Massilia sp. METH4: one gene and its partner. The protein of the gene in region 2 interacts with the protein of the main gene of each other region in a pairwise test. Links are inferred from orthologs where the notes say so. Each region holds a gene or a part of one and is shown on either strand. Other genes may lie near its edges.

Region 1 (3,944 bases), 6.7 Mb from region 2 along the record:
GGAAAAGTGTGGACGAAAACTCAAAAGAGTGACGCGCGGTTGCAAAATATGGCTGAGCACCGGTTTCAATCGGGAAGCCGGTCTTCTCCCAGGAGGGCGGAGATTTCGGCGCGCTCGCGCGCCGTCACGTGGCCGCCGCGCAGGGCCGCCAGCACGAGCGCCTTGCCGGAGCCGGCGAAGGCCTTCTGGATCAAGTCCTTTAACAGACTGGTCTGGATCGAAGCCTGTTCCTGGGCGGGCGCGTAGACGTGGGCGCGGGCACTTTCGTCGCGCGTCACGATTCCCTTGCCATGCATGACCTGCAACTGGCGCAGCACGTTTGCATAGGTCAGTTCGGGCCGGGCGGCGAGGGCGGCCGCATGGACCTGCTTCGCGGTAGCCGGGCCCAGTTCGTACAGCAGCCGCAGCATCTCGAGTTCGGCGGGAGTCGGTTTCGGTGGGGAGTTCATGGCGCTCTTCCTGGTGGGCACGGAAGTAGAATAAATGATCTAGAACATGCTGTCTATCTTGCGCCGGCGCGCCGCCCATGCCGGACGGAAGAAACGTTCGATTAACTCGTTGGTGGTTGTTCCATCTCAACGCAGCGTGCTATGCTAGGTGGCTATTTATGGAAGCTCGTAGGTCGATTGTCTTTCGGGCAACCAAAGAGGTCCTTCCCCCCACAACTTGATGTGCGATCCGCTAACCGGTCAGGCCGTGTCGCGGAAGGTTTGTATAACCCGCCCCAACCTCGCGAAGCGCGAAGAAAGGTGAGCAAGAATGATGCAGCAACTGACGTCCAACTCCTACCTGTTTGGTGGGAATGCGCCGTACGTAGAAGAACTCTACGAAGCGTACCTGGAAAACCCCGGCTCGGTGCCGGATAACTGGCGCGCTTATTTCGACGCCATGCAGCACGTGCCTGCCGTCGACGGTTCCAACAAGCCCGACGTCAACCACTCCTCCGTGATCGCCTCGTTTGCCGAGCGCGCGAAAGCCGGCCCGATCCGGACCGTGACCGCGACCGCCGATGTCGAAATGGGCCGCAAGCGCGTGGCCGCCACCCAGCTGATCGCAGCCTACCGCTACCTGGGCTCTCGCTGGGCCAACCTCGACCCGCTGCAGCGCCAGGAACGCCCGGCCATCCCGGAACTGGACCCTGCCTCCTACGGCTTCACCGACGCCGACCTGGACACCGTATTTAACATCAGCAACACGTACTTCGGCCCGGAAACCGCGTCGCTGCGCGACCTGCTGAACTACCTGCGCGAAACGTACACCCGCTCCATCGGCGCGGAATTCATGTACATCTCCGATCCGGCCGAGAAGCGCTGGCTGCAGGAACGCCTGGAATCGATCCGCTCCACGCCGAACTTCTCGCCGGAAAAGAAAAAGCACATCCTGGAACGCCTGACCGCGGCCGAAGGCCTCGAGCGCTACCTGCACACCAAGTACGTGGGCCAGAAACGCTTCTCGCTGGAAGGCGGCGAAACGTTCATCGCCTCGATGGATGAGATCATCCAGCGCGCCGGCGAAAAGGGCGTGCAGGAAATCGTGATCGGCATGGCCCACCGTGGCCGCCTGAACGTGCTGGTCAACACCCTGGGCAAGGCACCGAAGGACCTGTTCGAGGAATTCGAAGGCAAGCACGGCGACGACCTGCCGGCCGGCGACGTGAAATACCACCAGGGCTTCTCGTCCGACATCTCCACCGCCGGTGGCCCCGTCCACCTGTCGCTGGCGTTCAACCCGTCGCACCTGGAAATCGTCAATCCGGTGGTCGAAGGTTCCGTCAAGGCGCGCATGGACCGCCGCGGCGACACCCAGGGCGCGCAGGTGCTGCCGATCCTGGTGCACGGCGACGCGGCATTCGCCGGCCAGGGCGTGGTGATGGAAACGCTGAACCTGGCGCAGACCCGCGGCTATGGCACGGGCGGCACGGTGCACGTCGTGATCAACAACCAGATCGGCTTCACCACGTCCGACCCGCGCGACGCGCGTTCGACGATCTATGCCACCGACGTCGTCAAGATGATCGAGGCGCCGGTGCTGCACGTGAACGCCGACGATCCGGAAGCGGTCGTGCTGGCTTCGCAGATCGCCCTGGACTACCGCGCGCAGTTCCAGAAGGACATCGTGGTCGACATCATCTGCTACCGCAAGCTGGGCCACAACGAGCAGGACACGCCGGCGCTGACGCAGCCGCTGATGTACAAGAAGATCGCGCAACACCCGGGCACCCGCCGCCTGTACGCCGACAAGCTGGCGGCCCAGGGCGTGATCCCGGCCGACGGCGGCGACCAGATGGTGGCCGCGTACCGCGCCGCCATGGACGCCGGCAAGCACACCGTCGACCCGGTCATCTCGAACTTCAAGAACAAGTTCGCCGTCGACTGGCTGCCGTTCCTGAACCGCAAGTGGACCGACGCGGCCGATACCGCCGTGCCGCTCACGGAACTGAAGCGCCTGGCTACCCGCATCACCACCGTGCCGGAAGGCTTCAAGGTGCACTCGCTGGTGGAAAAAGTACTGGCCGACCGCGCCAACATGGGCAAAGGTGAACTGAACCTGGACTGGGGCATGGGCGAACACCTGGCCTACGCGTCGCTGGTCTCGTCCGGCTACGCCGTGCGCCTGACCGGCCAGGACGCCGGCCGCGGCACGTTCACGCACCGCCACGCGGTGCTGCACGACCAGAACCGCGAACGCTGGGATGCCGGCACCTACGTGCCGCTGCAGAACGTGTCCGACAACCAGGCACCGTTCACCGTCATCGACTCCGTGCTGTCGGAAGAAGCGGTGCTGGGCTTCGAATACGGTTACTCGACCGCCGAGCCGAACACGCTGACGATCTGGGAAGCCCAGTTCGGCGACTTCGTGAACGGCGCCCAGGTGGTGATCGACCAGTTCATCTCGTCCGGCGAAGTGAAGTGGGGCCGCGCTTCGGGCCTCGTGATGCTGCTGCCGCACGGCTATGAAGGCCAGGGTCCGGAGCACTCCTCCGCCCGCCCGGAACGCTTCCTGCAGCTGTGCGCCGAGAACAATATGCAGGTGGTGCAGCCGACGACGGCCGCGCAGATCTTCCACCTGCTGCGCCGCCAGATGGTGCGCCAGTTCCGCAAGCCGCTCGTCGTGCTCACGCCGAAGTCGCTGCTGCGCAACAAGGATGCCGGCTCGCCGCTGAACGACCTGGCCAAGGGTGCGTTCCAGACCGTGATCGGCGAAGTGGACGACAAGATCGATGCGAAGAAGGTCAAGCGCGTGATCGCCTGCTCCGGCAAGGTGTATTACGACCTGGCCAATGCCCGCAAGACCCGCGGCCAGACCGATACGGCCATCATCCGTGTCGAACAGCTGTACCCGTTCCCGCACAAGGCATTCGCCGCCGAACTGAAGAAGTTCCCGGCCGCCACCGAAGTGGTGTGGGCGCAGGACGAGCCGCAGAACCAGGGTCCATGGTTCCAGATCCAGCACAACATCTTCGAGTCGATGGAAGCGGGCCAGCGCCTGGCGTATGCCGGCCGTCCGGCTTCCGCCTCGCCGGCTGTCGGCTACTACGACAAGCACTACGCCCAGCAGAAAGAGCTGCTGGAAACGGCGTTCTCGAAGCTGAAGGGCTTCATCCTGACCAAGTAAAAGCAAGGCAAGCCGCGCGGACTCCGAGGAGGTCTGCGCGGCCTCTACGCATCTATCGAATACGGAGTAACAACAAATGGCACAAATCGAAGTCAAAGTTCCACAACTGTCGGAATCCGTCGCTGAAGCGACCCTGCTGGCCTGGCACAAGAAGGTCGGCGACACCGTGGCGCGCGACGAGAACCTGATCGACATCGAAACCGACAAAGTGGTCCTGGAACTTCCCGCACCGGCCGCCGGCGTGATCGTGCAGATCATCAAGAACGATGGCGCGACCGTCGTTGCCGATGAAGTGATCGCCATCATCGATACGGAAGGCACCGCAAAAG
Region 2 (3,412 bases):
TACATCACCAACGAGGCATGGCTGGGCGATTACCGCTTCTACGTGGACGAGCGCACCATCGTGCCCCGTTCCTACATCGCCGAGCTGATTCCCGACTATTTCGCGCCGTGGGTGAACAACCCGGAAGGCATCGAGAACGTGCTGGAACTGTGCACGGGCTCCGGCTGCCTGGCGATCATGCTGGCCGACGCATTCCCCGAGGCGCGCGTCGACGCCGTCGACATCTCGCCCGACGCGCTGGCGGTGGCACGCCGCAATGTCGAGACCTACAAGCTGGAAGACCGCGTGACCCTGATCCAGTCGGACCTGTACCAGAACGTGCCGGCGAAAAAATACGACCTGATCATCACCAATCCACCGTACGTGAACTCCGGTTCGATGACGCGCCTGCCGCAGGAATACCGCCACGAGCCGCAGATCGCCCTCGATGGCGGCGTGGACGGCATGGACCTGGTGCGCCGCATCGTGGCGGGCGCCGCCGAGCGCCTGACCGACGACGGCCTGCTGATCGTCGAGATCGGCAACGAGAAGGCGTTCGCCGAAGCGGCCTTCGGCGACATGGGCCTGACGTGGCTGACCACGAGCCAAGGTGATGACATGGTATTCCTGCTGACCGCAGACCAACTGAAACTGTAAAGAATGATCCGACTCGAACAAGTCAGCCTGATGCGCGGCGTGAAGCCGCTGCTGGAAAATGCCGACCTGACGCTGAATCCCGGCGACAAGATCGGCCTGATCGGCGCGAACGGCGCCGGCAAGTCCAGTCTCTTCGCGATGCTGCGCAACGAGCTGCACCCGGACCAGGGCAATATCGATTTCCCCGCCAAGTGGCGCATGGCCTACGTGGCGCAGGAAACCCCGCCGCTGCAGCGCAACGCCCTCGATTACGCGATCGACGGCGATGTGAACCTGCGCAAGCTGCAGGCGGAACTCGAACGGCTGGAAGCGTTACCCGATTCGGCCGACCATGGCATCGCCCTCGGCGAGGTGCACAGCGCGCTGGCCGACGCGGATGCGTACACGGTGCAGTCGCGCGGTGAGCAGCTGCTGCTGGGCCTCGGCTTCACGCTGGACCAGATGCAGCAACCCGTGGCGAGCTTTTCGGGCGGCTGGCGCATGCGCCTGAACCTGGCGCAGGCGCTGATGTGTCCTTCCGACCTGCTGCTGCTGGACGAACCGACCAATCACCTGGACCTGGACGCGATCATCTGGCTGGAAGACTGGCTGAAGCGGTACACGGGCACGCTGATCATCATCTCGCACGACCGCGATTTCCTCGACGAGATCGTGAACGTGATCGTGCACATCGACGACCGCAAGCTCAAGCGCTACACCGGCAATTACTCGAGCTTCGAGCGCCAGCGCGCCGCCCAGATGGTACTGATGGCCGGTGCCGCGGAAAAGCAGGCGCGCAAGAAGGCGCACCTGGAATCGTTCATCGAGCGTTTCAAGGCCAAGGCGTCGAAGGCCAGGCAGGCGCAGAGCCGCATGAAGGCGCTGGCCAAGATGGAAGAGCTGGCGCCGCTGCGCGCCGCCGCCGAATTCTCGTTCGAGTTCCGCGAGCCGCTGTCGGCGCCCAATCCCCTGCTGGTGATGGAAGACGTGGATGCCGGCTACCGCAGCGAGGACCCGAAGACCTACGAGGTGACCGAGAAGACGATCGTCCACGGCATCAACTTCAGCCTGCAGACCGGCCAGCGTATCGGTTTGCTCGGCGTGAACGGCGCGGGCAAGTCCACGCTGATCAAGACCGTGGCGGGGGAGCTGGCGCCGCTGGCCGGCACCGCGACGACGGGCAAGGGCCTGATCATCGGCTACTTCGCCCAGCACCAGGTGGAAATGCTGCGGCACGACGAATCGCCACTGTGGCACCTGCAAAAGATCGCCCCCACCGTGCGCGAACAGGAACTGCGCAACTTCCTGGGTGGCTTCAATTTCCCGGGCACGATGGTGACGAGTCCGATCGCCCCGTTCTCGGGTGGCGAGAAGGCGCGCCTGGCGCTGGCGCTGATCGTGTGGCAGCGGCCGAATCTGCTGCTGCTGGACGAGCCGACGAACCACCTGGACCTGGAAACGCGCGAGGCGCTGACCGAGGCCCTGGCCCAGTTCGAAGGCACGCTGGTGGTGGTGTCGCACGACCGGCACCTGCTGCGGGCAACGACCGACCAGTTCATCATCGTGGCCGACGGCAGGCTGCAGCCGTTCGACGGCGACCTGGACGACTACAAGGACTGGCTGTTCAAGACCAAGCTGGGGAAAGGCACCGATGTGCTGCCGGCCGCCGGCAAGGAGCACAAGACAGCGTATCCATCCACCTCGCCCGTGGCGCCGCCGCCGGCCGCCCCTGGCATCGACAAGCGCGAACAGAAGCGGCTGGAGGCGGAGCAGCGCCAGAAGCTGTCGGCGCAGCGCAAGCCGATCGAGAACAAGATCAAGCGGCTGGAAGAACAGATCGCCAAGCGCAATGCGCAAAAGGCCGAAGTCGATGCGCAGCTGCTCGACCCGGCGATCTACGAAGCGGCCAACAAGCCCAAGCTCAAGACGCTGCTGGCGGACCAGGCGTTCTACACGAAGGACCTGGAACAGCTGGAAGAGGAATGGCTGGCCTTGCAGGAACAGCTCGAGGCGCTGGCCGCCTGAGTCGGACGCCGCGACCGTCAACACGCCGCCCACGGGCGGCGTTGTTGTTTTCACGCGGCGTGCAGCTTGTCCTCGCTGACGCGGCGGATGGCCATCAGCTTGTCGATGTCCACCACGATCAGGCGCCGGGTGCCCTGTTCGGCGAGCCCGAGCAGATAGTCGATGTCCTGCGCGTCGTTCCGGGCGGCGTCCGTTCCCAGGCTGGGAATCTGCTTGATGTCGCTGCCGGCGAGCGTGACGAGGTCCGTCACGCCATCGGTGACCATGCCCATTACGCAGGTGGAGAGCTTCAGGATGATCACGTCCGTGCGCGGGTCGTGCTGCGGCGGGCGCGGGCCGAAGGCGATGCGCATGTCGACGATCGGCATGATGACGCCGCGCGAGACGGCAACGCCGCTGATGATTTCACCGTCGGTCGCGAAGCGTTCGAGCGCCTGCAACGGCCGCAGCTCCTGCACATTGCGGTAGTCCAGCGCGTATTCGAGTCCGCCGAGGCGGAAGGTCAGGTATTGCCGAAGCTCGTCGTCGCGCTGCGGGCCGACGCATGGCGATGGTCTATGGAGCGTGTGTTGGGATTGCATGGTGGTCCTTTCGTCCGGTCCCGCGGGAAAATCGCGCATCGTCCATGCTAAAGTCGCTATCCTGCACAGTGTTGAGGCTGCTCAATGTTTCCTGCCGGACCCATGCTTTCATCCCCGGCCGTGGAGGACCAGTCGAGCGCACCGTGCGCCGCATGCAACACGCTCGCCTGGCCCCACGCGCCGGAGCGCAG

What was found. Proteins that work in one complex are often made in the same cells at the same time.
Region 1: the proteins of V6Z91_RS29380 (region 2) and V6Z91_RS00415 interact in binary tests that used the Escherichia coli proteins (3 or more experiments, as listed by UniProt). The link is inferred for Massilia sp. METH4 from one-to-one orthologs.

What each region holds. Positions count from the first base shown.
Region 1 is NZ_CP146614.1:86,338-90,281, reverse strand. The notes cover bases 363-3,815. They hold V6Z91_RS00415 (2-oxoglutarate dehydrogenase E1 component), read left to right. Parts: upstream 363-759; coding sequence 760-3,615; downstream 3,616-3,815. Other genes in these bases: odhB (2-oxoglutarate dehydrogenase complex dihydrolipoyllysine-residue succinyltransferase), read left to right, coding at 3,692-3,815; V6Z91_RS00420 (BlaI/MecI/CopY family transcriptional regulator), read right to left, coding at 363-449. In the rest of the region: more of V6Z91_RS00420, read right to left, coding at 66-362; more of odhB, read left to right, coding at 3,816-3,944. UniProt on the Escherichia coli protein: E1 component of the 2-oxoglutarate dehydrogenase (OGDH) complex which catalyzes the decarboxylation of 2-oxoglutarate, the first step in the conversion of 2-oxoglutarate to succinyl-CoA and CO(2).
Region 2 is NZ_CP146614.1:6,757,473-6,760,884, forward strand. What follows is about bases 219-3,139. They hold V6Z91_RS29380 (ATP-binding cassette domain-containing protein), read left to right. Parts: upstream 219-639; coding sequence 640-2,640; downstream 2,641-3,139. Other genes in these bases: prmB (50S ribosomal protein L3 N(5)-glutamine methyltransferase), read left to right, coding at 219-636; V6Z91_RS29385 (chemotaxis protein CheW), read right to left, coding at 2,691-3,139. Also shown: more of prmB, read left to right, coding at 1-218; more of V6Z91_RS29385, read right to left, coding at 3,140-3,221; V6Z91_RS29390 (flagellar assembly protein A), read right to left, coding at 3,278-3,412. UniProt on the Escherichia coli protein: Genetic data indicate it may be involved in ribosome assembly or function.